4 regions of the Herbaspirillum sp. 1130 genome follow, and region 2 is predicted to be linked to each of the others. Evidence: predicted binding sites of a transcription regulator. Region 2 holds the regulator's gene; each other region holds the start of a gene.
The links. The regulator sigma-54, encoded in region 2, starts transcription at its own class of promoters, with help from an activator protein. The targets are predictions, from matches to a motif close to TGGCANGNAANCTGCTTT.
Positions count from the first base shown of each region.

Region 1: a site for sigma-54 is predicted at 4,712-4,729, ahead of JOD78_RS12275 (MSMEG_0572/Sll0783 family nitrogen starvation response protein). Genes of this name have one in related genera too.
Region 3: a site for sigma-54 is predicted at 2,508-2,525, ahead of JOD78_RS01500 ([protein-PII] uridylyltransferase). Genes of this name have one in related genera too.
Region 4: a site for sigma-54 is predicted at 5,044-5,061, ahead of atzF (allophanate hydrolase). Genes of this name have one in related genera too.

Region 1 covers NZ_JAFICQ010000002.1:768,874-776,582, forward strand. Annotated here, with positions in the region: gene glpK (glycerol kinase GlpK) at 1-1,228, shown strand, start outside; gene JOD78_RS12260 (hypothetical protein) at 1,375-1,524, shown strand; gene JOD78_RS12265 (HD-GYP domain-containing protein) at 1,572-2,786, opposite strand; gene JOD78_RS12270 (PLP-dependent aminotransferase family protein) at 2,968-4,362, opposite strand; gene JOD78_RS12275 (MSMEG_0572/Sll0783 family nitrogen starvation response protein) at 4,806-5,288, shown strand; gene JOD78_RS12280 (Nit6803 family nitrilase) at 5,304-6,386, shown strand; gene JOD78_RS12285 (MSMEG_0568 family radical SAM protein) at 6,343-7,425, shown strand; gene JOD78_RS12290 (MSMEG_0567/Sll0786 family nitrogen starvation N-acetyltransferase) at 7,427-7,709, shown strand, end outside.
Region 2 covers NZ_JAFICQ010000008.1:107,515-115,223, forward strand. Annotated here, with positions in the region: gene JOD78_RS27300 (HAD family hydrolase) at 1-96, shown strand, start outside; gene lptC (LPS export ABC transporter periplasmic protein LptC) at 93-701, shown strand; gene lptA (lipopolysaccharide transport periplasmic protein LptA) at 753-1,379, shown strand; gene lptB (LPS export ABC transporter ATP-binding protein) at 1,382-2,125, shown strand; gene JOD78_RS27320 (RNA polymerase factor sigma-54) at 2,264-3,754, shown strand; gene raiA (ribosome-associated translation inhibitor RaiA) at 3,907-4,269, shown strand; gene JOD78_RS27330 (hypothetical protein) at 4,332-4,478, opposite strand; gene grxD (Grx4 family monothiol glutaredoxin) at 4,640-4,951, shown strand; gene JOD78_RS27340 (UbiX family flavin prenyltransferase) at 4,974-5,576, shown strand; gene JOD78_RS27345 (SDR family oxidoreductase) at 5,663-6,421, opposite strand; gene mdeB (alpha-ketoglutarate dehydrogenase) at 6,583-7,709, opposite strand, start outside.
Region 3 covers NZ_JAFICQ010000001.1:319,435-327,143, forward strand. Annotated here, with positions in the region: gene JOD78_RS01500 ([protein-PII] uridylyltransferase) at 1-2,426, opposite strand, end outside; gene map (type I methionyl aminopeptidase) at 2,572-3,396, opposite strand; gene rpsB (30S ribosomal protein S2) at 3,738-4,478, shown strand; gene tsf (translation elongation factor Ts) at 4,615-5,502, shown strand; gene pyrH (UMP kinase) at 5,819-6,535, shown strand; gene frr (ribosome recycling factor) at 6,652-7,212, shown strand; gene uppS (polyprenyl diphosphate synthase) at 7,406-7,709, shown strand, end outside.
Region 4 covers NZ_JAFICQ010000003.1:290,538-298,246, forward strand. Annotated here, with positions in the region: gene JOD78_RS14920 (BMP family ABC transporter substrate-binding protein) at 1-320, opposite strand, end outside; gene JOD78_RS14925 (ABC transporter ATP-binding protein) at 430-1,287, opposite strand; gene JOD78_RS14930 (ABC transporter permease) at 1,284-2,132, opposite strand; gene JOD78_RS14935 (ABC transporter substrate-binding protein) at 2,140-3,153, opposite strand; gene atzF (allophanate hydrolase) at 3,176-5,005, opposite strand; gene JOD78_RS14945 (helix-turn-helix domain-containing protein) at 5,333-5,614, opposite strand; gene JOD78_RS14950 (16S rRNA (uracil(1498)-N(3))-methyltransferase) at 5,691-6,416, opposite strand; gene tkt (transketolase) at 6,578-7,709, shown strand, end outside.

The DNA of each region.
Region 1 (7,709 bases), on a different contig from region 2:
GGTGTGGGAGCGCGCCACCGGCAAGCCGGTCTGCAACGCCGTGGTCTGGCAGGACCGCCGCGCTGAAGTGGTCTGCGCGGCGCTGCGTGACCGTGGCCTGGGCGAGGCCATCCAGAAGAAGACCGGGCTGGTGCTCGATCCGTATTTCTCCGGCACCAAGCTGCGCTGGATCCTCGACAATGTCGACGGCCTGCGTGCGCGTGCCGAACGGGGCGAACTGCTGTTCGGCACCGTCGATTCGTGGCTGGTCTGGAACCTGACCGGGGGCCGCCTGCACGTGAGCGATGTGTCCAATGCCTCGCGCACCATGCTGTGGAATATCCACACCGGGGCCTGGGATGAAGAGCTGCTGCAATGGCTCGATATTCCCGCCGCGATGCTGCCGCAGGTGCATGCCTCGGCCCACATTTATGGCGAGATCGATGCGCAGCATCTGGGCGCGGCGGTCAAGATCGGCGGCATCGCCGGCGACCAGCAGTCGGCCCTGTTCGGCCAGGCCTGCGTGCGTCCCGGCATGGCCAAGAATACCTACGGTACCGGCTGCTTCATGCTGCTGCATACCGGCGACCAGTGCGCCACTTCGCACAACGGCCTCATCAGTACCGCTGCCTGCCAGGTCGATGAACGCAAACAATATGCGCTCGAAGGCAGTGTCTTCATCGGCGGTGCCGTGGTGCAGTGGCTGCGCGATGGCCTCAAGGCCATCAAGACCTCCACCGACGTCGAGGGACTGGCCTGCACGGTGGAAGATTCGGGGGGCGTGGTGTTCGTGCCGTCCTTCACCGGACTGGGGGCGCCTTACTGGAACCCGGGTGCCAAGGGCGCCATCGTCGGCTTGAGCCGGGGCAGCACGGTGGCCCACATCGCCCGTGCGGCGCTGGAATCGATTGCCTTCCAGAGTACTGCCCTGCTCAATGCGATGGTCAAGGATGCGGTCTCGCCCATCACCGAATTGCGCGTGGATGGCGGGGCGGCGGCCAACAATCTGCTGCTGCAGTTCCAGGCCGATCTGCTGGGCATTCCGGTGATCCGTCCCCAGGTCACCGAAACCACCGCGCTGGGTGCGGCCTATCTGGCCGGAGTGGCCACCGGTGTCTATCGTGATTTGTCGGAGCTGTCCGCGCAGTGGCGCATGGAGCGCACCTTCGAGCCGCGCTTCACGCGCGAGCAGGCGCAGGAGCGTATCCACGCGTGGGAAGCGGCGATTCGGCAGGTCAGTGCAGGCTGAGGCGCTCTCGGAACGGGGGCGTTGGTTCCGCCGGTTTCAATTGAAACAGGGCGCACGCCTTTTGACACAGGACGATAACAACACTGCGCCATGATCCTCTCAAGCCCGGCGCATCCCGCTGCCGGGCATGAGACAAGGAGCGGATCATGGAACACCTGCTGCTGGACGCGATGCAACTGGCCGATGGCTTCATCGAGGCTGCCACCACCTTCCTGATGGCATGTGACATCAGCGTGCCCGCGGCCTCGCACGAGGCACACGGGCGTCACTTCATGACGGTGCTGGGGATGGCCTGATCAGGCCGGACCGGTCAGCGGGCTCAGGCTCAGACTCAGACTCAGACTCAGGAGGGCGTGCCCGTACTGAGCATGCGCATGGTATCGAGATGGCTCAGGCGCGCCCATTCCTCGCCGCCACGGGCAACGATGGTATCGGCTTCGGGCGTGGCCATGAGGTCGAGGATCTCGGTGTCGCTCATTTCCATGTCGTCGTTGTAGCGGAACACCTTCAGTACCGGCCGCGTCAGGTCCTGCGCATTCTGGCGGATCACGAAGCCGGAGCGGCCGGATTCCAGCTTGACGATGGAACCCACCGGATAGATGCCGAGGGTCTTGACGAAGGCCAGGAACATGGCGCGGTCGAAGTGGCCTGTCCAGGACGCCATGCTGGAAATCGCTTCGGCCGGGTCCCAGGCTCGCTTGTAGGGACGGTCCGAGGTGAGCGCGTCATACACGTCGCAGATCGCCGCCATGCGCGCATACAGGCTGATCTGGCCACTGCGCAGCAGTTCCGGATAGCCGTGGCCATCCATCTTCTCGTGATGGTGCAGGCAGACATCGCGCGCGTAATCGGGCACGTTGGGGTCCTGGCTCAGGTATTTGTAGCCCAGCTCGGGGTGCTTCTTGATCTGGGTGAATTCTTCGTCGGTCAGCTTGCCCGGCTTGTTGAGCAGTTCATGCGGCAGGAAGGCCTTGCCCACATCGTGCAGGAAGCCGCCCAGCCCGGCTTCGCGGCAGGCCTTCTCATCCAGGCCGAGGGTGCGGCCCAGGGCCACCATCAGGGCGCAAACCGCCACCGAGTGCAGGTAGGTATATTCATCGGCCAGCTTCAGGCGCAACACGCTGAGCGTGCCATTCGGGCTTTGCAGGACGGCACCGGCAATTTCTTCCACCACCGTGACGCAGCGCTCCATGTCCAGCGCCTTGCCCAGCCGGGCTTCGCTGAACATGGCCTTGGTCGCCTTCTTGGCGTTCTCGCGCAAGGCTTCGGCTTCCATCAGGGTGGTGTCGATGTCGGGGCCGGGCGGCAGTTCGGGGCTAGGCTCGGCGGGCGCTGCGGCTTCATCCTGCCCGGTCTCGGCAGGCGCTTCGGCCACATCCAGGCCGCGCTCCGGATCGATCCAGCAGTGCTCGATGCCGCTGGCATGCGCCTGCTTGAGGTCAGCTTCGTTCTTGAGCAGGAACTTGTTCTTCCAGAACGGATGGTCCAGCCAGGCCGCTTCGAAGCCGCAGAAATACATCCCGAGGACCAGATCCTCCGTTTTAATTTTTTTCAACATTTCTCGAACATCTTTCCGGCGCACCGGGGAACGGGTTGGCGTGGCATCCCTGGGCCGCAGGCGGTGGAGCGCCGAGGGCAGTGCGGTCAGGATTGCCGGTCGTTAATGATCTCATATGCATGACCATATGTGAACGATTCTGCTTGTTGCAATTTCGCTAATTTCGTCCCGGACGGGCCGCTCAGACTACCGCCGGCTTGATCAGCGGCTGCTCGGCCAGGGTGCTGCGGATCAGGCCCAGGGCGTGCTGCAGGTCGCTGCGGCTGGCGATGCCGCCGATGCACACCCGTACCGCCTGCAGCGGGGGCGCCGTCACCGAGAAGGCGTCCACGCCCACCACGGCCACGCCGTTGCTGCGCATCTGCGCCGAAAAGCTGCTGGCCTGCCAGCCGCCGGGCAGCTTGAGCCACAGATGGAAGGCCTCCGCTTCCGAGGCATAGCTGTGCTCGGGGAGGATGCGGGCCACGATCTTCTGCCGCGCCATCGATTCCTTGCGGATGTTGGCCAGCGCCAGGTCGGCCACGCCGTCGCGGATCCAGTGCGTGGCCAGGGTCGAGGTGAGCGGCGAGGCCATCACCGTGGTGGCGCGCAGGGCTGCGGTCAGGCGCGCGGCGGCGGCAGCGTCGGGGGCCACCATGTAGGCAATGCGCAGGCCCGCGCCTACGCTCTTGGCCAGGCCGGTCACATAGTAAGTCAGCTCGCTGCCGATGCTGGCGATGGCCGGCGGCGCTGCGCGGGGCAGGAACCCATAGGCGTCATCCTCGATGATGGCCACTTCATAGTGGCGTGCAATGTCCACCAGCGCCTGGCGGCGTGACAGCGAGGTGGTGCAGGTGGTCGGATTGAGCAGGGTGGGATTGCAGTACAGCGCCTTGGGCGCATATTGCGCGCAGGCACCGGCGAAGGCCACGGCATCGATGCCCTCGTTGTCCATCGGCAAGCCGACCAGCTTGATGTTGAGATGGCCGGCCAGCGCCCGCAGGCCGGGATAGGTCACGTCCTCGCAACAGAGCACGCCGCCCGGTCCGACCAGCATGGTCAGGATGGCCAGCAGCGCACATTGTGCGCCCGGCGTCACCAGCACCCGTTCCGGTTCCACCACCAGCGCGCGCCGGCGCAGCCAGAGCGCGCCGGCCTCACGATCCTCAGTCGAGCCGCCGAAATCCTGATAGCGCAGCAGATCACGGAGGCGCCCGTTGACCTTGTTCCAGCCCGCCTGCATCAACTCCATCAGCTCCGGCGACTCCGGCTCGGGCGGCATGTTCATCGACATGTCGACGTTGGGCCGGCCTTCGGTCACGCGCGGAATGCGCGGCCGGCGCTTGCCGCAGACGAAGGTGCCGCGTCCCACTACCGAATCCACCAGGCCGCGCCGATGCGCTTCCGTATAGGCGCGGGCCACGGTGGTGAAGTCCAGGTCCAGCAACTCGGCCAGCTTGCGCTGCGGCGGCAGACGCTGTTCGGGTTGCAGGTGGCCGGTGGCGACATCCTCGGCAATCGCATTGGCGATGGCCAGATAGAGCGGGCCGCCGCCCTTCTTCAACTTGGGAACCCACACGCTGCTGTGCTTGGACATGGTGCTTTCCTTGATTGCCGGCGTTCAATATTGACTGCATCGAAACATCTCATTGAATGCAAGTTGCATTCCATCCAATCGCCGCCGCGGTTGTCGCCAATTGCACCGTCGTGCATCACGTCGCGCACCCTTGCGCACCAACTCAACACATCTCGCCGCGCCAGAGTGCAAGCGGGTTTGCGCGGTGTTGGCGAATTGTATGGAGCGATTGAATGGATTGCTTCGCCAGGGTCAAAAAACACCTCGCCGATCATGATTCGCCAAGCCGCACCGATGCTGGCCTGCGCCTTCGCGTGGAGAGATTGACGGGATTTTTATGCAGTCAATTCCTGCATTGACGGGGTGCCGATGGCACGCCTGATGCATTCAATGCCAGCGTCGCGGCGAGGTCGCCGGACCACTTCCCCAAGTGCCGACCCACAGCAATCGAGAGGAGTATCACCATGCCCGCAGTCACCAAAGCAGCCCACGCCCCCGGCGATTTCCTGGTGGATTATGAAGAGAAGGTATTCGAAGACGTCAAAGCCCAGCCGGGCGAAAAAGCGCTGGTGACCTTCCACACCGTGGCATTCGAAGGCTCGATCGGTTTCGTCAATCTGTTGCAGGCCACGCGCCTGAAGCGCAAGGGTTTCGAGACCTCGATCCTGCTCTATGGCCCCGGCGTGACCCTGGGCGTGCAGCGCGGTTTCCCGACCCTGGGGGATGAGGCTTTTCCCGGTCACCAGAACTTCAACAAGCAGATCGTCAAGTTCATGGAAGAGGGCGGCAAGGTCTACGCCTGCCGCTTCGCGCTGCAGGCTTTGTACGGCCATGGCGAGCCCTCGCTGATCCCGGGCATCCGTCCCATCAATCCGCTGGACGTGCTGGACCTGGTGCTGCTGCATCGTCGCGACAACGCCTTCATCCTCGACACCTGGACCCTGTAAGCGGAAGGGCGGCCCATGAGCATGCACAAGAGAACGGTACGGGCGGCGGCGGTGCAGATCGCGCCCGACCTCGACAGCGAACACGGCACCGTGGCCAAGGTGTGCCAGGCCATCGCCGATGCTGCGGCCCAAGGTGCGCAACTGGTGGTCTTTCCGGAGACCTTCGTTCCCTACTATCCGTACTTCTCGTTCGTGCGGCCGCCCTTCGCTTCGGGGCCGGAACACCTGCTGCTCTACGAGCGCGCCGTGACGGTGCCCGGTCCCGTGACCCAGGCCGTATCCGCCGCCGCTCGCCAACACGGGACGGTGGTGGTACTGGGCGTCAATGAACGCGACCACGGCACGCTCTACAACGCGCAGCTGGTCTTCGATGCCGATGGCACGCTGGTGCTGAAGCGCCGCAAGATCACGCCGACCTATCACGAACGCATGATCTGGGGCCAGGGCGATGCCAGCGGCCTGAAGGTGGTGCCGACCGCCGTCGGCCGTCTCGGTGCACTGGCCTGCTGGGAACACTACAACCCGCTGGCGCGCTACAGCCTGATGGCGCAGCACGAGGAAATCCACTGTGCGCAATTCCCCGGCTCCATGGTGGGGCAGATCTTTGCCGACCAGATGGAGGTGACCATCCGCCATCACGCCCTCGAATCGGGCTGCTTCGTCATCAATGCCACCGGCTGGCTCAGCGATGAACAGATCGCCGCCATCGAGCCCGATCCCCAGGCGCAGAAGGCGCTGCGCGGTGGCTGCTGTACCGCCATCGTGTCGCCCGAAGGCAAGCTGCTGGCCGAGCCCCTGCGCAGCGGCGAAGGCATCCTGGTGGCCGACCTCGACATGGAGCTGGTCACCAAGCGCAAGCGCATGATGGATTCGGTGGGCCACTATGCGCGCCCGGAACTGCTGCACCTGGTGATCGATGATCGCCGCACGTCTCCCATGTCCTCGCTGTTCCCGGCCGAACAGCCTGCTCCCGTCACTCATCCTTCCGCGAGGTTCCCTCATGCAGACAGCCGTCATCCAGTTGCATCCCCAGCGCCCGAGCCGCAAGGCGGCCGTGGAGCTGATCTCGGAACTGCAGTCCCTGGGACTGCGTCTTGACGATCCCGCTGCCGGCGCGCAGAGCCGCCGGGGCGGGGCAGGGCCGTCGGATCACAAGGCGGTGACCGTCGATGGCCACACCGTGATGATCCCGGTGCATACCGCCGGGGCCTGGTCCTCGCCCTACGTGGCCACGCAGCCGGGTGCCGATGGCGCTGCCCGCATCCTGCGCGATGGCGTCGAGGTGGGCGTGGTGTCCTTCCCGCATCAGCCGCGCTTCTACAAGATGCAGACCTTCGATGGCATCCCCTACGGCAAGATCGCCACGCTGCATGGCGCCGATGTGCTGGCCACCACCATCCTGCAGAGCTGCATCCGTTACGAGAGCCGCCGCAAGTCCTGCCAGTTCTGCGCCATCGGCCAGTCGCTGGCGGCCGGCCGCACCATCCTGCGCAAGACCCCCGAGCAATTGGGCGAGGTGGCGCGCGCGGCGGTGCTGCTCGATGGCGTCAAGCATATGGTCATGACCACTGGCACGCCCAATGCCACCGATCGCGGCGCGCAGCTGCTGTGCGAAAGCGCCTTCGGCGTGAAGTCGGCGGTGAACCTGCCGATCCAGGGCCAGTGCGAGCCGCCGGACGACAATGCCTGGTTCCGCCGCATGGCCGATGCCGGCATCGATACCCTGGGCATGCATCTGGAAGCGGTCACGCCGGAAGTGCGCAAACGCATCATGCCCGGCAAGGCCACCGTACCTGTCGAGCGCTACATGGAAGCCTTCGCCGCTGCCGTCGAGGTCTTCGGGCGCGGGCAGGTCAGCACCTACATCCTGGCCGGCCTGGGGGACAGCGACGAGGCCATCCTGAAAATGAGCGAGCAGCTCATCGCGCTGGGCGTGTATCCCTTCGTGGTGCCGTTTGTACCGATCTCGGGCACGCCGCTGGAAGACCATCCCTCGCCGGATGCCGTCGCCATGCGCCGCCTGCTGGCACCGCTGGCGGCCATGCTGGAGCACGCCGGCATGCGATCGGGCGATGCCAAGGCCGGGTGCGGCAAGTGCGGTGCCTGCTCTTCGCTGTCTTCGTTCGAAAGGAAGTGAGATGAGCGACGTCGCCGAACACGCATCGCTGGCCCCCGAGATCCTGGCACGGGGCGTGCGCATCAAGCTGGCGCTGGAGACAGTGGAGCGCGAAGCAGCGCGCCGCCTGCGCCGTGCCGTATTTTGCGCCGAACAGAAGGTATTTCAGGAGGACGATGGCGACGCTACCGATGCCATCGCCATGCCCATCGTGGCCGTTCTGGAGCGCGATGAGGGTTGGCGGGAAATCATAGGAACGGTGCGAATCCATGAATCTTCGCCAGGCGTGTGGCATGGCTCGCGGC
Region 2 (7,709 bases):
GCCAGCGGCGGCCATGGTGCCGTGCGCGAGATCTGCGACCTGGTGCTGGCAGCACAAGGCAACTACGAGGCGGCCCTCGCGCCGTACCTGGCATGAGCGGGCGCAGCGGAGAACGCAACGCCGAGCGCATCCGCCTGGCGGTGATTCTGGTGATCCTGATCGCCGGTGCCCTGGGCAGCTTCTGGGTGATGCAGGCCATGCGGGCCGCGGGTGACCAGCAACCGGCGCAGCGTCCGCGTGGCAAACCCGACTACTACCTGGAAAACTTCAACTACGTGCGCATGGGCCCGACCGGTCTGCCGCGCTATGACGTTGCGGGAACGAAGATGGTGCACTACCCCACGGATGACTCCTTCGAGATCACCAAGCCGGTGGTGCACAACCTGGACCAGAACCAGGCACCGATGGAGCTTTACTCGGATACCGCGCGCGTCACCGACGACCAGACGCAGATCCACATGTACGGCAACGCCAACGCCATCCGCGCGCCCTACAAGGGCCGCGAGCAGATGCACCTGGTGTCGGAATACCTGCTGCTGTTGCCTGACGATGAAATCGTCAAGACCGACAAGCCGGTGGCCATGACCATGGGCACCACGCGCCTGAACGGCGTGGGCATGGTGGCCAACAATGCGACCCAGGTGGTGCAGCTGTTCGGCAATGTCCGCGGCTATTACGAGCCCACTCCGAAGAAACGCTAAGCCGGATGACTCCGGGATAAAAACGCCAAGAACCGATCAGACAGGAACCCAATGAAACGCTCATTCTTACTGCCGATGCTGATGCTGGCTGCCGTGTGCGGCGTGGCCAACGCCGAGAAGGCGGACTCCACCAAGCCGACCAACATCGAGGCAGACCAGATGGTCTACGATGACGTGCGCCAGGTGAAGACCTTTACCGGCAACGTGGTCATGACCCGCGGCACGCTGATCATCAAGGCCGGCCGCGTGGTATTGACGACCGACCAGTACGGTTATGAAAATGCGGTGCTGTATGCGGCCCCGGGCGCGCTGGCCAACTTCCGCCAGAAGCGTGACGGCGGTCCCAACCTGTGGATCGAAGGCCAGGCCGAGCGCATCGAGTATTCGGAGCAGACCGAAATCTCCAAGCTGTTCCAGCGCGCGCACATCCAGCGCATGGACGGCGATCGCATCACCGATGAAGTCAACGGCGAATTCATCTCCTATGACAGCCGCGCCGAATTCTATTCCGTGAACAACACCGCCACCGGCGAGAGCAAGCCGGGCGCAGGCCGCATCACTGCGGTGATCCAGCCCAAGAATCCGCCGCCGGCAGGCAGCACCGCGCCGGCCCAGCCCGCGGGCAAGAACAACGCTGCGCAGCCTGCAACGCGTCGCGACAGCGGAAAGGACCAGTGACAATGATAGCCAGCTCGCTGGTCGTTCGCGGCCTGAAGAAAAGTTATGGCGCGCGCCAGGTGGTGCGCGATGTCTCGATGGAATTGCGCAGCGGCGAGGTGGTCGGCCTGCTCGGCCCGAATGGTGCCGGCAAGACCACTTCGTTCTACATGATCGTGGGGCTGGTGCCCTCCGATGGTGGCGAGATCGACCTCGATGGCGCGTCCATTTCGCGCATGCCGATCCACAAGCGTGCCACCATGGGCTTGTCCTACCTGCCGCAGGAAGCGTCGGTATTCCGCAAGCTGACGGTGGAAGACAATATCCGCGCCGTGCTGGAACTGCGCCAGGAAGAGGGCAAGCCGCTCTCGCGCGATGAAATCGAAGGCCGCCTCAACAACCTGCTGCACGAACTGCAGATCGAGAAGCTGCGCGAAAGCCAGGCGCTGTCGCTCTCGGGCGGTGAACGCCGGCGCGTCGAGATCGCCCGCGCACTGGCCACCGATCCGCGCTTCGTGCTGCTGGATGAACCGTTCGCCGGTATCGACCCGATTGCCGTGATCGAGATCCAGCGCATCGTGCGCTTCCTGAAGGAACGCGGCATCGGCGTGCTGATCACCGACCACAACGTGCGCGAAACGCTGGGCATCTGTGATCGCGCCTACATCATCAACCAGGGCACGGTGCTGGCCAGCGGCAATCCGGAAGAGATCATCGCCAACGAGTCGGTGCGCCGCGTGTATCTGGGCGAGCATTTCCGCATGTAAGCGGTGCAGTCGGCTTGCCCGATACGCTTGAAGAAATACAGAGTGCACATCACGTAATACGCAACAAGCAATACGCAATACGCAATACGCAACGACCGGCAGAGCAACCAGCGGGCCACGCCGCTTTCAGAAAGACAGATGAAACAGTCGCTCCAGTTACGTACCTCGCAGCACCTCGCATTGACGCCGCAACTGCAGCAGTCGATCAGACTGTTGCAACTGTCGACGCTGGAACTGCACCAGGAACTGGAACAGATCCTCTCCGATAATCCCCTGCTGGAACGCCTCGACGACGCGCTCGACAATTCGGTACGTCTGCTGGCCGATGGCGCGGTCTCCAGTTCGCCCTCCAGCGGCGTTGCCGAAACCAGTCACGAAGGCAGCGGCGAAGCGGCCCCGGCCGCCAGCGATGGCGATTCCAGCTTCGACTACCAGGACAACGCGCCGGAAGCCGGTGTCACGGGGGATGCCGACTGGAGCTTCGACGACGTCGCGCGCAGCGGCAAGTCGCCAGACGATGATGATGCCCGCCCGCAACTCGAAGCGCACGAACTGACCCTGCGCGAACACCTGCTGGAACAGATCCGCGTGACCGCACGCACCCTGCGTGATCGTGCGCTGCTGGAACTGCTCACCGATGCGCTGGACGAGAGCGGCTATCTGGAAGAGCCGCTGGAAGACATCCACGCGCGCCTGCCCGAAGAGCTGGGCATCGACATGGAAGAGCTGTCGATTTCGCTCAAGCTGCTGCAGAGCCTGGACCCGGCGGGTGTCGGTGCGCGCAGTGCCGGCGAATGCCTGGCCCTGCAGATCCGCCGCCTGCCCAAGATTCCCTTCGTGACGCGCAAGCTGGCGCTGAGGATCGTGGAGGATTACCTGCCGCTGTTTGCCCAGCGCGATTTCAACAAGATCAAGAAGGCACTGGATTGCGATGACGAAGACCTGCGTGAAGCGCAGGCCGTGATCCGCCAGTGCCGTCCGCATCCGGGTGCGGAATTCGCGCGTGATGCCTCGGACTATGTGGTGCCGGACGTGATTGTCAAGCAGACAAAGAACGGCTGGCAGGTCATGCTCAACCATGAGGTCATGCCCAAGCTGCGCGTCAATGCGATGTATGCCAGTGCATTGAAGCAAGCCAAGGGAGAAGGTTCGCTGTCGTCGCAGTTGCAGGAAGCCAAGTGGCTCATCAAGAACATGCGGCAACGTTTCGATACAATTTTGCGCGTCGCGCAGGCTATTGTGGAACGTCAAAGAAACTTCTTTTCACATGGGGCAGTGGCCATGCGCCCCCTTGTGCTGCGTGAAATTGCTGATACACTGGGTCTACACGAGAGCACCATCTCTCGCGTGACGACTCAGAAATACATGCTCACTCCGCATGGAATGTTTGAGTTGAAATACTTCTTCGGTAGCCATGTCGCGACTGAAACCGGAGGTGAAGCTTCCTCCACCGCGATACGGGCGCTGATCAAACAGTTGATAGGAGCCGAGAACCCGCAGACCCCATTATCCGATAGCAAGATTGCGGATATGCTGGCAGAACAAGGCATGGTGGTCGCGCGACGCACAGTCGCCAAATACCGCGAAGTGTTGAAGATTCCGCCGGTCAATCTCCGCAAGTCCCTCTGAGTTTTTCCTCAGTTTTTCTGCAGTACCGTTGCTGTGTTCAGGCAAGCATCCTACTGATGCCCGCGCCATCCGACACGAAGACCGTGCCCGTGGTACAGCTGCAGCAGGATCGATTGCACGAACCTCCAGTGACTTCACGATAGGAGTCTTGTATGAATCTGACCATCAGTGGACACCACCTCGAACTGACCCCCGCCATCCGGGAATACGTGCAAAGCAAGCTCTCGCGTATCAAGCGCCATTTCGACAACGTGATCGACGTCAGCGTGATCCTGAGCGTAGATAAACTCACAGAAAAGGAAAAGCGCCAAAAAGCGGAAATCAACGTCCACATCAAGGGGAAGGATCTACATGCGGAAAGCATCGCACACGACCTCTACGCTGCCATTGACACGCTGATCGACAAGCTCGATCGCCAGGTCATCAAGCACAAGGACAAGTTGCAGGAGCATCACTCCATGGCCAAGCGCCTGCCGGACGAAACGCCGGAGGATGCGGTGGCCGGAGCGGCATAAGCCAGGACACCCTCGGCAAGCTGCCTCGCAGCCGCAAGGCTGCTGAGAAAGCCAGCCGGATTTCATGAGGAAGGGGCGCGCAAGCGCCCTTTTTCATTTCCGGCCGCCGAACTGGCCAAGCCTGTGGAAAAGATATAAATCATTGCGTAAAGCAACTTTTCCACCGCCGCTGCTGACGATGAGGCAAGGGACGGCTTGAATGTCTTCACGGCACCCTCATCTTCAACACAAGAATTTGCATACGATATAAATAATTTCCTCGATGCAATTTTTTGCCCGTTCAGACAGGCCACCCGCATGCAGGCGATTTCAACGCGCCCGCCGGCTTTTCCCTATAATGTCGGGCAATCCCATTTTTAAAGGCACAGCCATGAGCGACGTCCAATCCTGGATCAAAGAAACCGTGACCCAAAACCCCGTGGTGCTGTTCATGAAGGGCACTGCACAGTTCCCCCAATGCGGCTTTTCCGGCAAGGCCATCCAGCTGCTGAAGGCCAGCGGTGCCGAGAACATCGTCACCGTCAACGTGCTGGAAAGCCCGGACGTGCGCCAGGGCATCAAGGAATACTCGAACTGGCCGACCATTCCCCAGCTGTACGTGAAGGGCGAATTCGTCGGCGGCTCCGACATCATGACCGAGATGTACGAGTCCGGCGAACTGCAGACCCTGATCAAGGGCTGAGTTTTACTTGCCTGACTGACTCATGAGCAGTTCTTCCAGCCAGCCGCGCCAGCGCCTGATCGTTGCGATCACCGGTGCCACCGGTGCCATCTATGGCGTGCGGCTGCTGGAGCATCTGCGCAAGCATGGCCAGGTGGAAACGCACCTGATGGTGTCCGAAGCTGGCGTGCTCAATCTGCACCAGGAACTGGACATGCGGCGCAAGGATGTGGAAGCGCTGGCCGATGTGGTGCACAACGTGCGCGATGTCGGCGCCTGCATCGCCAGCGGCTCGTTCGCCTCCACCGGCATGGTGGTGGCGCCCTGTTCGATGAAGACCCTGGCCGCCGTAGCGCATGGACTGTCCGACAACCTCATCACCCGCGCTGCGGATGTGGTCCTGAAAGAACGCCGCCGGCTGGTGCTGATGGTGCGCGAGACCCCGTTCAATCTGGCCCATCTGCGCAACATGACATCCGTCACCGAAATGGGCGGCGTGATCTTCCCGCCCCTGCCCGGCTTCTACCAGCGCCCTGCTTCCATGGAAGAGATGGTGGACCACACGCTGGGACGCGTACTGGACATGTTCGGGATTTCCATGCAGTTGACGCCGGAGTGGCAGGGCATGAAGGGCGGCACAGAGTGATGCGCTAGCCTTTATTACGTTCGTGCAAAAAAATGGCCGCAGCTCATCACTGCGGCCATTTCTTCATCTGGCGAATATAAACCGGCTCACCCCCGCCCGATATACGGCATCTTGGTCGCCATCACCGTCATGAACTGCACATTGGCCTCCAGCGGCAGGCTGTCCATGTAGAGGATGGCACGGGCCACGTGTTCGGCATCCATGGTCGGCTCGACCTTGGTCGAGCCATCAGCCTGCAGCGTGCCCTTCTTCATGAGCGTAGTCATGTCGGTGGACGCATTGCCGATATCGATCTGCCCGCAGGCGATGTCATAGGCGCGGCCATCGAGCGAGGTGGCCTTGGTCAGCCCCGTGATGGCGTGCTTGGTGGCGGTATAGGAGGCCGAGAACGGGCGCGGTGCATGCGCCGAGATCGAGCCGTTGTTGATGATGCGCCCGCCGCGCGGCGACTGATCCTTCATGATGCGGAAGGCTTCTTGCGTGCAGAGGAAAACGCCGGTCAGGTTGATGTCCACCGCCGCCTTCCACTGCTCCACGCTCAGTTCTTCCAGCGACACCGGCGGCGCAAAGATGCCGGCATTGTTGAAGAGCAGGTCCAGCCGTCCGAAACGCTCGCGGGTCCTGGCGAAGAGCTGCTTCACCGAGGCCGGATCGGTCACGTCGGCCGCCACCACCAGCGCGTTGGCACCATGTTCGCCGGCCAGCTTGACGGTCTCTTCCAGCGCATCCTGGCGGCGTCCGGCCAGGGCGACGCCATAGCCTTCGCGCAGCAGCGCGAGGGTGATCTGCCGGCCGATGCCGGAACCTGCGCCGGTCACCAGCGCGATACGTTTGGGTGCAGCCATCGTGTGTACTCCTCACTCACTGTAGGTCATGGACGATGCGCATCACGGAGCCATAAAAAAACCGCCCGTGATGCACGGGCGGTTTCACTATAGCAAACACGGCGGCGGGCCAGATGAGAGATTTTCAATCCGGCTGGCCACCGTTCATCTATCGCTCCACTTCATACCGAGGACGACAAGGGCTTGTTCGTATCGATACCCAATGTACGCGCTGCTTCTTCAAGCCGCGCACGTTCATCGCCCCATACTTCACACAAGGCCGTATAGGCAATCCAGCGCGCATCGATCTCGAAGAAGTCCCGCAAATTCACCCGCGTATCACTGCGGCCAAACCCGTCCGTCCCCAGCGTCACATAGGGTGCCGGCACGAAGGCGCGAATGCTCTCGGGCAAGGTACGGATGTAATCGCTGACCGCAATCACGGGCGCCACACTGCCCTGCAATTGCGCTGTGACATAGGGCTGGCCATCGCTGCCCGACAAGCGCTGTGCGCGTTGTGCCGCCACGCCATCCCGCGCCAGTTCGGTATAGCTGGTCACGCTCCACACCTCGGCCTCGATCTGCCAGTGCTGCTGCAGCAGCGCAGCCGCCGCCACGGCTTCCTTGAGGATGGGGCCGGAACCCAGCAGCCGCACTGGCGCCCCGGGCTTGCGGCCGAGACAGTACATGCCGCGCAGGATGCCCTCCTGCACGCCGTCCGGAAGACTGGGCTGGGCCTCGTTCTCGTTGGTGACGGTGATGTAGTAGAAGACGTCATCGCCGCGTTCCATCATGCGCCGCATACCCTCATCCAGGATCACCGCCAGCTCATAGGCATAGGCCGGATCATAGGACACACAGTTGGGAATCGATGCGGCCGTCACCAGACTGTTGCCGTCCTGGTGCTGCAGTCCTTCGCCGCCCAAGGTCGTGCGGCCGGAGGTGGCACCGATCAGGAAGCCGCGCGCACGCTGGTCCGCCGCCGCCCAGATCAGGTCGCCGATGCGCTGGAAACCGAACATCGAGTAGTAGATGTAGAACGGCAGCATCGGCGTGCCATGCACCGAATACGCGGTGGCCGCTGCCGTCCACGAGGAAATCGCTCCCGCCTCGGTGATGCCCTCTTCCAGAATCTGGCCATCCTTGGCCTCGCGATAGTAGAGGATGGAACCGATATCCTCCGGCTCATACAACTGCCCCTGCGAAGAATAGATGCCGACCTGGCGGAACAGGTTGGCCATGCCGAAGGTGCGCGCCTCATCGGCCACGATGGGCACCACATACTGGCCGAAGTCCTTGTCCTTCAACA
Region 3 (7,709 bases), on a different contig from region 2:
TGCAGGTTGATGCGGTACTTGGCCAGCACGTTGGAGATCGAATACAGCAGCCCGGCGCGGTCATTGGCCGAGACCGACAGCAGGTAGTACTGGCCGCGCTCATCCGGGCGCAAATCCACCGACGGATTGACCGGGAAGGTGCGCGACAGGCGCGACAGGCGAGCCTTGGAAGGAGCCGGCAGCGGGGCGTCGGACTGCAGCAGGGCCCCCAGTTCGTGCTCGATCAGGTTGATGATGTCGCGGTAGTTCTTGGCGAACACCGGGGCATTGATCAGGAAGGCGTCCAGCGCGTAATCGTTGCGGGTCGTGTGGATCTTGGCGTCGAAGATGCTGAAGCTTTTTTCGTCGAAATAGCTGCAGATGCGCGCAAACAGGTCAGGGCGGTCGGGCGTGTAGACCGCCACCTGAACGCCTTCGCCAATGGGCGCCAGGCGGCAGCGCACCAGCGGTACGCCGGTATCGACCTTGTCGTAGAAGCAGCGCGTCTGCCAGGCGATGTCGGAGGCGTCGTGGCGCAGGAAGTAGGCCACGTCCAGTTGCTTCCACAGCGCTTCGTGGGCGTCGGCCGGCAGGCCGTACAGGCGCAGGGTCTTGATGGCTTCCTGCTGGGTATTCTTCAGTTCGCGGTCGGCCGAGGGTGCTTCGCCGCCCAGCACGCGCAGGGTCATGCGGTACAGGTCTTCCAGCAGCTTGCCCTTCCAGGCGTTCCAGACCTTGGGGCTGGTGCCGCGGATGTCGGCCACCGTCAGCAGGTAGAGCGCGGTCAGGTGGCGTTCGTCCTTGACCAGCTGGGCGAAGGCGGTGATGACGTCGGGGTCCGACATGTCCTGCTTCTGGGCCACGTGCGACATGGCCAGATGCTGCTCCACCAGGAACACGATCAGCTCGGTATTGTCCGGCGAGATGCCGTGCTGCTCGCAGAAGGCGCGCGCATCGTCCATGCCCAGCTTGGAGTGGTCGCCGCCCCGGCCCTTGGCGATGTCGTGGAACAGCGCCGCGATGTACAGCACCCAGGGCTGGCCGAAGTTGGCCATGAGCTGGCTGCAGAAGGGATATTCATGCGCATGTTCGCTCATCGTGAAGCGGCGCACGTTGCGCACCACCATCAGGATGTGCTGGTCCACCGTGTAGACATGGAACAGGTCATGCTGCATCTGGCCGACGATCTGGCGGAAGTTCGGCAGGTAGCGTCCCAGCACGCTGGTGCTGTTCATCCCGCGCAGGGCGTGGGTGATGCCGCGCTTGCTCTGGATGATCTGCATGAACAGGCGATGATTCTCCGGATTGGCGCGGAAGGCATTGTCGATCTTGAAGCGCGCATGCCATAGCGCACGCAGGGTGCGCGCCGACATGTCCTTCAGTTCCGGATGCTCGGAAAGCACCAGGAAGACTTCCAGCATGGCCGAAGGCGTCTCTTCGAAGACCCTGTCATGGGCGATGTCGACGAAGCCGTTGACCTCGTTGAAGCGCTCGTTGAGCGGGCGCGGAACCGCCTGCTGCGGGAACAGATGGGCTTCGATGTTCTGCAGCAGGATGGTGTTGAGCTGCGTGACCGCCTTGGCTGCCCAGTAATAGCGCTGCATCAGGTATTCGCTGGCGCGGCGGGTATCGGTGGTCTTGAAGCCGAAGGTCTCGGCGAGCTGGGTCTGGATGTCGAAGACCAGCCGGTCTTCGCGGCGGTCGGTCAGGATGTGCAGGCGGATGCGAATGTCCTTGAAGGCGCGTTCCTTCTGGCGCAGCTGGCGCGCCTCGGTGGAGGTCAGCATGCCGTGTTCGGCCAGCTCGCCCCAGGAGTTGCCCAGGCCCGCCGCCTTGGCCACCCACAGGATCACCTGCAGGTCGCGCAGGCCGCCGGGGCTTTCCTTGCAGTTGGGTTCGAGGCTGTAGGGCGTATCTTCATATTTGATGTGGCGCTGGCGCATTTCCAGGGTCTTGGCCTGGAAGAAGGCCAGCGGCTCCAGCGCCGCATGGTAGCGCTCCTGCAATTTCTTGAAGAGGGCGCGGTTGCCGGTCACCAGGCGGGCTTCCAGGAGGCTGGTCTGCACCGTGATGTCGGCAGCCGATTCATCCAGGCATTCGTCGATGGTGCGGATGCTGTGGCCGATTTCCAGGCCGATGTCCCAGAACAGCTGCACCAGGGATTCCAGCTTTTCCTTCTTGGCGGCATCCGGGGCCTGGTCCAGCAGGATCAGCACATCCACATCCGAATGCGGGAACAGCTCGCCCCGGCCATAGCCGCCCACGGCCACCAGGGCGGCATTGCCGGACATGCCCAGTTCTTCCCAGGCAGTGGTGAGGGCTTCGTCCACGTTGCGGCGCAACTGGGCCAGCAACTGCTCGGTCTTGTGGTTGGACTGGAACACCTCGATGGCTTGCTGGCGCGCGGCCTTGAGCTGTTTCTTGAGCGTCATGGCGAGTGTGGGCATCGTGGTCGGCAATTAAGGCAAGCAGGGCGGCGGGGCGGCGCCTATATGAACAAAGCCGCATCCCCATGCGGCTTTGCGCTCGAAGCAGGTTTCGTGCCGGAAACTGTGTGCAGGGTGGAGGGGCACATGGTTCCGGCCGCCAGGGTCACGCCGGGGTGGCGACCTGGTTCTGGATGAAGGCCGGCGGTGCCGGCATGCCGGGCGACACCGTCAGCACTTCGAAGCCGGTCTCGGTGACCAGCACGGTGTGTTCCCATTGGGCTGACAGGCTGCGGTCCTTGGTCTTGATGGTCCAGCCGTCGCCCATTTCGCGGATCTCGCGGCGGCCGGCGTTGATCATCGGTTCCACGGTGAAGATCATGCCGGCTTCCAGCTTCTCCAGCGTACCGGGGCGGCCGTAGTGCAGGACTTGCGGTTCTTCATGGAAGACCTTGCCGATGCCGTGGCCGCAGAACTCGCGCACCACGCTGTAGCCGGCCTTTTCGGCGTGCTGCTGGATGACGTGGCCGATATCGCCCAAATGTGCGCCCGGCTTGATCTTGGAGATGCCCAGCCACATGCATTCATAGGTGATCTCGGTCAGGCGGCGTGCCAGGATGGACGGCTCGCCCAGGAAGAACATGCGGCTGGTGTCGCCGTGGTAGCCATTCTTGATGATGGTGACGTCGATGTTGAGCACGTCGCCGTTCTTCATCACCTTGTCGCCCGGGATGCCGTGGCAGATCACGTCATTCAGGGAGGTGCAGATGGCCTTGGGGTAGGGCGTGTAGCCCGGCGGGCAGTAGTTCAGCGGGGCCGGGATGCTGCCTTGCACGTTGGTCATGTACTCGTGGCAGAGGCGGTCGATCTCGCCGGTGGTCACGCCCGGCTTCACGAAGGGGGTGATGTAGTCCAGCACCTCGGCGGCCAGGCGGCCGGCCACGCGCATGCCTTCGATGTCTTCGGCGGTCTTGATGGTGATGTTGCCCATGATGAATCGCAATTCGCTAGAAAATCGTCAAGACGGGATTATAGACGACGGGGGTACTTTCTGTTTTGCCGGCTCCGGTCGACAAGCCGGGGCCGGCGTTTGGCTGCGTTCCTTATCTTCATGTGCTACTTGAACAAAAGTGATGGGTCGAGTAGAATGCCGGGCTGATCTGAAAACCACAGGTCAGTTGTCGAATGCGGTGTGCGGAATGATTCTTCATGTCTGTTTGGCAATAAGTGTCGTAAATTATCTTTTGAAACGCGAATCCGTTCGCTAAAAGGGTGTCCGGCTGCATGAGCCGGATGACCGAGCGGATTCCAGACCTAACCCTGGAGAAATTCATGTCCGTTACCATGCGCGAAATGCTGGAAGCCGGTGTCCACTTCGGTCACCAAACCCGCTTCTGGAACCCCAAGATGGCCCCCTTCATTTTCGGCCATCGCAACAAGATTCACATCGTCAACCTGGAAAAGACCCTGGGCATGTACCAGGAAGCCGTCAAGTACGTGCGCCAGCTGTCGGCCAACCGTGGCACCATCCTGTTCGTTGGTACCAAGCGTCAAGCCCGCGACATCCTGTCCGCTGAAGCGCAACGCGCTGGCGTGCCCTACGTTGACCAGCGCTGGCTGGGCGGCATGCTGACCAACTTCAAGACCATCAAGACCTCGATCAAGCGCCTGAAGGACATGGAAGCTGCCATCGAAGACGGTTCGGTCGAGAAGCTGTCGAAGAAGGAAGCCCTGCTGTTCACCCGTGAACAGGAAAAGCTGCAAAAGGCCATCGGCGGCATCAAGGACATGGGCGGCATTCCTGACGCCATCTTCGTCATCGACGTCGGCTACCACAAGGGCGCCATCACCGAAGCCGCCAAGCTGGGCATTCCGGTCATCGGCGTGGTCGATACCAACCACTCGCCCGAAGGCGTCACCTACGTGATCCCGGGTAACGACGACTCCGCCAAGGCGATCGCTCTGTACGCTCGCGGCATGGCTGACGCCGTGCTGGAAGGCCGCGCCAACGCCGTCAACGACGTCGTCGAAGCAGTCAAGGGCGATGAATTCGTCGAGGTCGAGCAGGCTTGATTCTGCTCTTCCGGTAGTACGGTAGTCCAAAAAGGGGTGACAGCGGGTAGTGACGCAGTGGCCCCTTTTTTTTGATTCAATTTTCGAGTTTCAGGCATGCCGCAAGCGCGGGATGCCTCCAAGTCAGGAGAAAAGTATGGCGGCAATTACCGCAGCAATGGTGGGCGATCTGCGTGCGAAGACCGACGCGCCGATGATGGAATGCAAGAAGGCGCTGACCGAAGCCGATGGCGACATGGCCAAGGCCGAAGAGATTCTGCGCGTCAAGCTGGGCAGCAAGGCTTCCAAGGCCTCTTCCCGCATCACCGCAGAAGGCGTGATCTCGGCCTACATCGCTGGCAACGTCGGCGCGCTGGTCGAAGTGAACTGTGAAACCGACTTCGTGACCAAGAACGACGAGTTCATCGGTCTGGTCGAGGCTGCTGCCAAGCTGGTGGTCGAACAGAATCCGGCTGACGTGGCTGCCCTGGGCGCCTGCAAGCTGGCCGACGGCAAGACCCTGGAAGAACTGCGCACCGAACTGATCGGCCGCATCGGCGAGAACATGTCGTTCCGTCGCTTCCAGCGCTTCGAAACCACCGGCAAGCTGGCTGCCTACCTGCACGGCACCCGCATCGGCGTGATCGTCGAGTTCGACGGCGCTGAAGAGCAAGTCGGCAAGGACGTGGCCATGCACATCGCTGCCATGAAGCCGGTCGCCCTGTCGGCCGAGCAAGTGCCGGCCGACCTGATCGAGAAGGAACGCTCGGTCGCCGCCCTGAAGGCTGCCGAATCCGGCAAGCCGGCTGACATCGTCGCCAAGATGGTGGACGGTTCGGTGCAGAAGTACCTGAAGGAAGTGTCGCTGTTCAACCAGGCTTTCGTGAAGAACGACAAGCAAAGCGTCGAACAGATGCTGAAGGCGGCCAATACCACCGTCAAGTCGTTCGCCATGTACGTGGTCGGCGAAGGCATCGAGAAGAAGCAAGACGACTTCGCTGCCGAAGTGGCAGCGCAAGTGGCTGCAGCGAAACAAGCTCAGTAAGCGTCGCAGGAAAAACGGGCCGAGAGGCCCGTTTTTTTAAGCCGGATTCCGGGAACTTTCGGAGTCGCCCGCGTCTACAGTCAGGGTCGTCCGTCGGATGAATGATGACGCGCAGGGCAGGCCGCCTGGCAACGGCAATATGGGTAGCTAAAGCAATACTGGCAGCACACGGCAAGACAGAATAGGGCGCAGCAGTACATCCCCTCATGCGTTCGGACCTGCCCCTGATGACGAAAAAGCGCCATTTCGTCGGGTGACAGCGAGTGCCGGCGCGTCAATACGTAATTCAACCTCGGACAGAACACGGAGCCCTGCAATGACAACACCAGCCTACAAGCGCGTACTCCTCAAACTCTCCGGCGAAGCACTGATGGGCGACGACGCCTACGGTATCAATCGCGCGACCATCGAACGCATGGTCGCGGATGTAGCAGAAATCAGCAAACTGGGCGTGGAACTGGCCATCGTGATCGGTGGCGGCAACATCTTCCGCGGCGTCGCGCCGGGCGCCCAGGGCATGGATCGTGCAACCGCCGACTACATGGGCATGCTGGCCACCGTCATGAACTCGCTGGCCCTGGCTGACGCCATGCGCCAGGCCGGCCTGACGGCCCGCGTGATGTCGGCCATCGGCATCGAGCAGGTGGTCGAGCCCTATGTGCGCCCCAAGGCGCTGCAATACCTGGAAGAAGGCAAGATCGTGGTGTTCGCCGCCGGTACCGGCAACCCCTTCTTCACCACCGATACCGCCGCCGCCCTGCGTGGCTCGGAAATCGGTGCCCAGATCGTGCTGAAGGCCACCAAGGTCGACGGTGTCTACACCGCCGACCCCAAGAAGGACCCGGCCGCCACTCGCTACCAGTCGATCTCCTTCGACGAAGCCATCGCCAAGCACCTGCAGGTGATGGATGCCACCGCCTTTGCGCTGTGCCGCGACCAGAAGCTGCCGATCAAGGTGTTTTCCATCGTCAAGCCGGGCGCGCTCAAGAGCGTGGTCATGGGTGACGATGAAGGCACCCTGGTCCACGTCTGATCGATATTGCAGTGCAGAAACCGGCCGCAGGCCGGGATTCCCGTTTACAATGCCCGTCTTTCAGGCATTTGCCATCAAGACAAGCCAAGTTATTGCACCAAAGTTAGGAGAGCAGCATGAGTGTCGCTGACGTCAAGAAAAATACCGAGCAGAAGATGGCCAAGTCCATCGAAACCCTGAAGGCCAACCTGGCCAAGGTCCGTACCGGCCGCGCCCACACCGGCCTGCTGGACCAGGTCATGGTTGAATACTATGGTTCGCCGACAGGCCTGTCGCAAGTCGCCAACCTGACCCTGATCGATGCGCGCACCATCGGTGTGCAGCCGTTCGAGAAGAAGATGGCCGCCGTCATCGAGAAGGCCATCCGTGAAGCCGACCTGGGCCTGAACCCGGCCACCCACGGCGACCTGATCCGTGTGCCGATGCCTGCGCTGACCGAAGAGCGCCGCAAGGAAATGGTCAAGCTGGTCAAGAGTGAAGCCGAAGATGCCAAGATCGCCGTGCGCAACATCCGCCGCGAAGGCAATGAAGGCCTGAAGAAGCTGGTCAAGGACAAGATCGCCTCGGAAGATGAAGAGCGCCGCGGCCAGGACGAGATCCAGAAGCTGACCGACAAGTTCGTGGCTGACATCGACAAGATGGTCACCGACAAGGAAAAGGAAGTGATGACGGTGTAAGCCGTCCTGCAGGTCTCACGCGCGGCTGCCATGGCGGCCGCGCTGCACGAACAAGTCCAAGACAGCAAAAGTGCAGGCGGGAAGTGAGAGCGGCAATGGGGGGAGGAGGCTGGCCGGTTTGTCAAAGCGGCGCGTGCCCGTTACCATGTTGCGCTTCACCATCCGGCGCACGGAAAAGTAATAAATCATTTACATGAAGCATCAAAGCTCAACTCTGGCGGTTCCGGAGACTTCCGCGGTTCCGCGCCATGTTGCCATCATCATGGACGGCAACGGTCGTTGGGCGACCAAACGTTTCCTGCCGCGTGTGGCGGGGCATGCCAAGGGCGTGGATGCAGTGCGCTCCATTGTCGAGGCCTGCGCCGAGCGCGGTATTGAATTCCTTACCCTGTTTGCCTTCAGTTCCGAAAACTGGCGTCGCCCTGCCGACGAAGTGTCGGTGCTGATGCGTCTGTTCATGACGGTGCTGGAGCGTGAAGTCGGCAAGATGGCCAACA
Region 4 (7,709 bases), on a different contig from region 2:
ATCTTGAGGACGTGCGGATCGAAGTAGCCGAAGGAAGTCGGGAAGAGCAGGGTCGCACCATCCTGCTGGATCATGGCTTCCATGGTCTTTTGCACGGCCACGGTCTCGGGCACTTTTTCTTCCTCGATCACCTTCACGCCGGGCAGCTTCTTGATGATGGCGGCGGCTTGCGCATGCGACTGGTTGTAGCCGAAGTCGTCGCGCGCGCCGACGTAGATGAAGCCTACGGTCAGCGGGCCGGCGGCCAGCAGTTCCAGCGGGAAGGCAGCGCCCAGTGCGGCAGCTCCGGACAGTTTCAGAAAATCGCGGCGGTTTTGCATGTTGTTGCTCCAGTGTGATCGTGGATGGTTGGGGTGGGGCAAGACAAATTCGGTACTTCTTTCCGGGCAGGATCCTGTACCTCAGCCTGTACAGGATCCTGTACGGCAATCAGGACAGCGCCAGCGAACCCGGTGCCTGCATGCGCGCCGGCTTGCGCACTTCGCGCTGGAAAATTTCCATGGACAGTTTCTTGGCCGCGATGAAGCCGGGCTGCGACAGCGTCTCTACCGTGCGGGGCCGTGGATCCTGGTAATGCAAGATGTCTGCCACCGCCGTCGGGCGCTTGGTCAGCAGCAGGATCTGGTCGGCCAGGTAGACCGCTTCTTCCGGGTCGTGCGACACCAGCACCATGGTGGTGCCGGTCTGCAAAAAGACCTGCTGCAGCTTCTCCCGGATGAAGAGCGTCATCTCGAAATCCAGCGCCGAGAAGGGTTCATCGAGGAACAGCACCTCCGGCCCCGGTGCCAGGGCACGCATGATGGAGGCGGTCTGCTGCTGGCCGCCCGAGAGTTCATAGGGATAGCGCATCAGGTCGAACTTGACGTCGAAGGACGCCACCAGTTCATCGACGCGGCGCTTGATCTCGGCCTTGGACTTGCCTTCCAGCTTCAAGGGATAGGCGATGTTGTCGATGGTGCGCAGCCAGGGGAACATGGCATCGCGGTAGTTCTGGAACACATAACCTATCTTGGTCTGCGCCAGCGATTTGCCATCGAACAGGATCTCTCCGGCATCGATGGGAATGAGCCCGGCGATCATGTTGATGAGCGTGGACTTGCCGCAGCCATTGGGCCCGAAGACGGAGACGATCTGCTGCTTGGGAATATCCAGGTCGAAGTTTTCATACAGCGGCCAGCCGGCGAAATACTTGGTCAGGCCGCGAATGGTGATGTGGGTGCCTGGCGGCCCGGGAACGAAGGGCGTTTCCGGGGGCAGGTCTACTTTGGGGCTGATCACGACGCTCATCTTCCGCTCCAGTGCACGATGCGTTTTTCAATGACGATGAAGACCACGTTGAGGGCATAGCCCAGCGCGCCTGCCGAGAGGATGGCGGCATACATCTCGCGCACGTTCAGGACCTGCTGGGTATCGATGATGCGGTGGCCCAGGCCGTTTTCGGAGCCGATGAACATCTCCGCCACGATCACGATCACCAGTGCCATCGAGACCGCGCTGCGCAGGCCGACGAAGCTGGCTTGCAGGCTTTCCCAGATCAGCACGTCGCAGAAGATGCGCCAGCGCGAAGCGCCCATCACCTTGGCCGCCATCACCCGCTGCTTGCGCGCATTGAGCACGCCATAGGCGCTGTTGAAGAGCACGATCAGGAAGGCACCGAAAGCTGCGATGGCCACCTTGTTGATGTCGGAGACACCGAAGATCAGCAGGAACAGCGGGATCAACGCGGAGGAGGGCGTGGAACGGAAAAAGTCGATCAGGAATTCCACGCTGCGATAGGCGCGCTCGTTGCTGCCCAGCAGAACGCCGATGGGCAGGCCCAGCACGGCGGCGATGGCAAAGGCTTCCAGCGTGCGGATCACGGTCACCGTGAAATCCAGCAGCAGCGCCCCGCCGGCCAGGCCCTTGAACATGGCCATGAGCGTGGCTTCCGGTGGCGGCAGCAGGATGGCCTTGATCCAGCCGGCGCGCACCACCAGGTCCCAGATCACGAACAGCGCGATGGGGCCGACGATGGGCAGCAGGCGGCCCAGGGCCGGGGCTTTGCGCGGCGCTTTGGGCGCTGGCGCAGCCGTGGACGCCGGGGCGGCGGGCTTGGGTGCCACGGTCACGGCAGGAGCGATGGTCTCGTTCATGATGGCCTCAGCCCTTGTAGATCAGGTTGTCGACCACGATGCGTTGCGAGAACACGCCCTTCTCGACGAACAGGTCGTAGAACTTCTGGAAGTAGGCCAGGTCGCTGGGCTTGAACTCGTTGTAGAGCATGTAGGCCGCCAGCGGCACTTCATTGGTGAGCGACCCTTCGATGGCGGTATAGCCCTTCAGGTAGGTGCGAGCCTGGTCCGGGTTGTTGCGCACGAGCTCAATGCCGCGTGCATAGGCGGCGATGTACTTGCGCGCCAGTTCCGGATTCTTCTTGATGAATTCGGTGGTCAGCGCGGCAGCGCCACCGTGCCAGGGAGCCATCGGATCACCCAGGATGTACTTGGCGATCACGCCTGCTTCCAGCACGCGGGTGGTGTTGTTCATGCGGCCCACGGTGCCGGTCGGTTCCAGCGTGTAGGCGGCATCGACCTGGCCGGCCGCCAGCGAAGCGACGTGCTGGCCGATGGGCAGTTCAACTACGGTTGCGCCAGTAGCACCGGCGCGTTCGAGTACCGTCTTGGCCAAGGTGACGTTCTGGATGCCGGGGCCGGAGGCGACCTTCTTGCCCTTGAGGTCGGCGATCGATTTGACTGGGCTGTCCTTGGGCACCAGGAATTCATCGAGTACGTATTTGGCGTTGCTGGGATTGGTGGCAAAGATCTTGAACAGGCCCGGCTGGGCGATCTCGCCGATGGCCAGGTTGCCGGCCCCGGTGCCGTTGGCCGAACCATCGGCGCGGCCTGCCAGCATGGCTTCCATCACCTGCTGGGCTCCGGCGAATTTGAGGGCTTGCACTTCCAGTCCGGCTTGCTTGAAGTAACCCGCTTCCACGGCGGCGTAGAAGGGCAGGCCGGCGGCCACCGGCCAATAGCCGATGCGGATAGGCACCGTCTGCGCGCGCAGGATGGCCGGGGCACCCGCGATGGCGGCGGTGGCGGCGACGGCGCCCGCCTTGGCGATGAAGCTGCGGCGGTTGGCATCGTGGACAGCGGTGGGGTTGTTCTTTTTCATGAGCAGCTCCGTGGTGAGGGTGTCAGTTCAGCGAATGGAGGTAATTGACCCAGCCGCCGTGGTGGGTGATGTCGGTCGCGCCCGCAATGCCGGCCGGCTCGCAGATGAAGCCCTTGACGCTGCTGCCGTCGGCCAGCTCCACCGTGCCGATGCCCAGCGGGGCCGGGATGGCGGCGACGAAGCCGCCGAACTGGCGCAGCGGCATTTCCCACACTTCCACTGCGATGGCGGCGCCGTCGCCTTCGGTGCGGGCCAGGCCAGGCTTGGGTGGGGTGGTACCCGCCAGGGCGTAGAGACGATAGTGGGCGGCGGTGCGGGTGACGGCCACGCGGCGCGCACCGGCTTCCAGCAATTGCCAGTTCAGGGGCTGGCCGGCCAGGTGCGCGCCGACCACGCAGACCTTGATGGTGCTTTCGTTGAAGGGCAGCGGGGTGGCCGCAATCGCATCGGCTTGCGCCGCGCCGCCCAGTTGCTGCTGCAGGCGTGCACCGGCTTCGGCCAGCAGGTGATCGGCACCGGCCGGGCCGATCAGGGTCACGCCGGCGGGCAGGCCATCGCGCCGCCACACGGCGGGGATGGCCAGGGCCGACATGTCCATCAAATTGACGAAGTTGGTGTAGTGGCCCAGTTGCGCATTGCGCACCACCGGATCGGCCTCGACTTCGGCGATGGTGGGGAAGGTGGTGGTGGTCGGCACCAGCATCAGGTCGCTGCCTTCGAGCAGGTTTTCGGCCTGGCGGCGCAGGTCGGCCAGGCGGTACTGGGCGTTGAAGCTGTCAACGGCATCGTAGTCGTCGGCCTGGGCGGTGATCTGGCGCACCACCGGGTGGATGGCTTCCGGGTTCTCCAGGAAGAAGTCGCCCAGCGCGGCGCGACGCTCGGCCACCCACGGGCCCTGATAGAGCAGCTGCGCGGCCGCGCTGAAGGGGGCGAAGGGGATCTTCGCCAGGCTCACGCCGGGGAGGGCGGCGATTTGCGCCAGGCTGCGTTCCCAGGCTTCCTGGGCGATGCTGTCGCCAAAGAATTCACATTGCTCGGGAATGGCGATGCGATAACCCCGCCGCTTCACGCCCAGCATGGTGGGGCGGCGCGAATAGCCATCCTCGGCATCGAAACCGGAAGCGCTGTGCAGCACGCGCCAGGCATCGGCCACGTCGTGGGCGAAGATGGAGATGCAATCCAGGGTGCGGCAGGCCGGGACCAGGCCGCGCGCGCTGATGAGGCCCTTGGTTGGTTTCAGGCCGACCAGGTGATTGAAGGCGGCCGGCACGCGACCAGAACCTGCCGTATCGGTCCCCAGCGAAAACATGACCTGCCCCAGCGCCACTGCCACCGCCGAACCCGAGCTGGAGCCGCCGGAGACATAGTCCGGCTTGATGGCATTGCGTACCGCACCGTAGGGGGAGCGCACGCCGACCAGGCCGGTGGCGAACTGGTCCAGGTTGGTCTTGCCCACCAGCAGTGCGCCAGCGGCCTGCAGGCGCTGCACCACGGTGGCGCTCTCGCTGGCCAGGCGGCCGAATTCGGGACAAGCCCCGGTGGTGGACATCTCGGCCACGTCGATGTTGTCCTTCACGGCGAAGGGGATGCCGAACAGCGGCATGCTCTCCAGCACGGCTTCGCCCTTGATCTGCAGCATCAGGTCCAGCGCTGCGGCTTGTTGTTTCAGTTGTTTGGACGGCACCCGGCTGATCCAGACTTCATCGCGTCCGGCGCTCTCGATGCGGGACAGCAGTTCGGCCACCACCTTGCCGGGTGTGCTGCGGCCTTCGCGATAAGCCGCCAGGGTGGCGGCGATGGTGGTCGGGGCGGCCTCGGGGGCAGCTTGCTGCAGGGCATGGGAGGTGGTCATATTGGATATTCAAACTTGAATACAAGATTGAATATCTTTAAGCAGGAGGCGTGCCAGCTCCTCCGTCACGCGGCTGAAAAACGGGAAATGGCTTCACCACGCGGGTTTGCGAGGTGAAGTGCCGTAAGGCAAGTTGTGCGAGGGGAAATGAAGAGTTTTGTCAGCGAGACAAAATGGGGAGGCGTGCGCCGAACTTGGACGTCCGTGGTGACGGCCTGCACGGGAATCAGGCAAGTTGATCGTCGATGCCAAGTATGTTCACCGTGGCAACAAGGTTGAGACCCGGGCGGCTGCGCGCGTTTCGTCAAGCGAGGAGCCCCGGGATACTCAGGCAGATTCGATCACACGCATTTCAATGTGCAGGCCGGCGGCCGTGGCCATGTTCACCAGCGCATCGAGTCCGAACAGGCTGATCTTGCCTCGCATCAGGTCGGAGACACGCGGCTGAGTCACCCCGAAGAGCTTGGCGGCTTGGGCCTGGCTCATTTCCGTGCGGGTGAGGTGGTTCTTGAGTGCCGTCATGAGGACGGAACGCAGCTTCATGTTTTCAGCTTCTTCCGGAGTGTCCTCGATGGCATCCCAGATGCTGGAAAATCGTTGCTTGCTCATTGCCCTAACTCCTTCAACAAATCGCGGTAACGCTTTGCGGCCAAGCTGCCTGGAAATCAGCGGTATGAAGCTTTCTTCAAAGCTCTCCCCACACCGCATTCAAGGCGGCCAGCGCCGCCAACCCGGCAGTCTCGGTGCGCAGCACCCGGCTGCCCATGGACAGCATCAGCGCGCCCTGGGCGCAAGCCAGGTTTTCTTCCTCCTCGCTGAAGCCGCCTTCAGGCCCGACCATGACGGTCACTGCCTGAGGCGGATGGTGGCGCGCCCAGCCTGACAGCGGCTCGGTCCCGCGCGGGGAAAGCAGGATGCGGCGATGCAGGTCGCTCTGGGCGATCCAGCGCTTGAAGTCGGTGACTTCACCCAGATGCGGCAAGCGATTGCGGCCGCATTGCTCGGCGGCAGCATGGATGATGCCTTGCCAGTGCGCCCGCTTCTTCTCGGCCCGGTCACCCGAGAGCCGCACCACGCAGCGCTGCGCGGCCAGCGGCTGGAGGGCGGTGGCGCCCAGTTCCACGGCTTTCTCGACGATCCAGTCCATCTTCGATCCTTCAGGCAGGGCCTGGGCCAGGGTCAGCGCATAGGGCAGTTCGGCCTCGCGGGGTGAAAAAGTCTTCACTTCGGCGTGGACGCGCTTCTTTTCGAGGGTGCTCAGGCTGGCGGTGTATTCGCCGCCTTCGCCATTGAACAGGGTCACGGTATCGCCCGGTTGCAGGCGCAGCACCTGGATGTGATGGGCAATCTGCTCGGGCAGGACCAGGGCGGAGCCGATGCCGAGGGGGTGCGGGAAGTAAAAGCGGGGCATGGGGCAGGGTCCTGGAGGAAGAAGATCAAAAAGACATGAAAAAAGTTGTCAGTCCGGTCAGGGGCTGGTCCCGAATTTTAATCCCCCCGGCGCACTCTGGTAAAATACGGGCCCGCGCCGTTACCCGGGCTTCCGGGCCGGCGCATTGGCTTGAACATCCGATTTGTGCGCCTGCGGCGCCCCCCAGCACAGCAAACTCTGACCTCGACATGATTTCCACTCTCCCCACCGACAAGATGGCCAACGCGATCCGCGCGCTGGCGATGGACGCAGTTCAAAAAGCCAATTCCGGACACCCGGGCATGCCGATGGGGATGGCCGAAATCGCAGTGGCCCTGTGGGCCAAGCACTATCGCCACAATCCGTCCAACCCGCACTGGGCCAACCGCGACCGCTTCGTGCTCTCCAACGGCCACGGCTCGATGCTGCAGTACGCACTGCTGCACCTGACCGGCTACGACCTGTCGATGGACGACATCAAGTCCTTCCGCCAACTGCATTCCAAGACCGCCGGCCACCCGGAAGTGCACATCACCCCGGGCGTGGAAACCACCACCGGTCCGCTGGGCCAGGGCATCACCAATGCGGTGGGCATGGCGCTGGCTGAAAAGCTGCTGGCCGCCGAATTCAACAAGCCCGGCCTGGCCGTGGTCGATCATTACACCTACGCCTTCGTCGGCGACGGCTGTCTGATGGAAGGGATCTCGCATGAAGCCTGCTCGCTGGCAGGCGTCTTGAACCTGTCCAAGCTGATCGTGCTGTATGACGACAATGGCATCTCCATCGACGGCCACGTCGAAGGCTGGTTCAAGGACGACACCCCGAAGCGCTTCGAAGCCTACGGCTGGAACGTCATCCCGGCCGTGGACGGCCACAACGTCGAGGCCGTCAGCGCCGCGATCCACCAGGCCAAGCTGGCCGACAAGCCGACCCTGATCTGCTGCCGTACCGTCATCGGCAAGGGCTCGCCCAACCTGGCCGGTACCGACAAGGTCCACGGCGCCGCCCTGGGTGACAAGGAAATCGCCGCCGTGCGCGAAGCGCTGGGCTGGACTTCCGCTCCGTTCGAAATCCCGGCGGATGTTTATTCCGCCTGGGATGCCAAGGCCACCGGTGCTGACTTCGAAGCGAACTGGAAGCAGACCTTCGACAGCTACGCCGCCCAATACCCGGCTGAAGCCGCTGAACTGCTGCGCCGCCTGAAGGGCGAGCTGCCGGCCGCGTTCGAATCGACCGTGACCGCCTACATCAATTCCACGCTGGAAAAGAAGGAAACCATCGCCACCCGCAAGG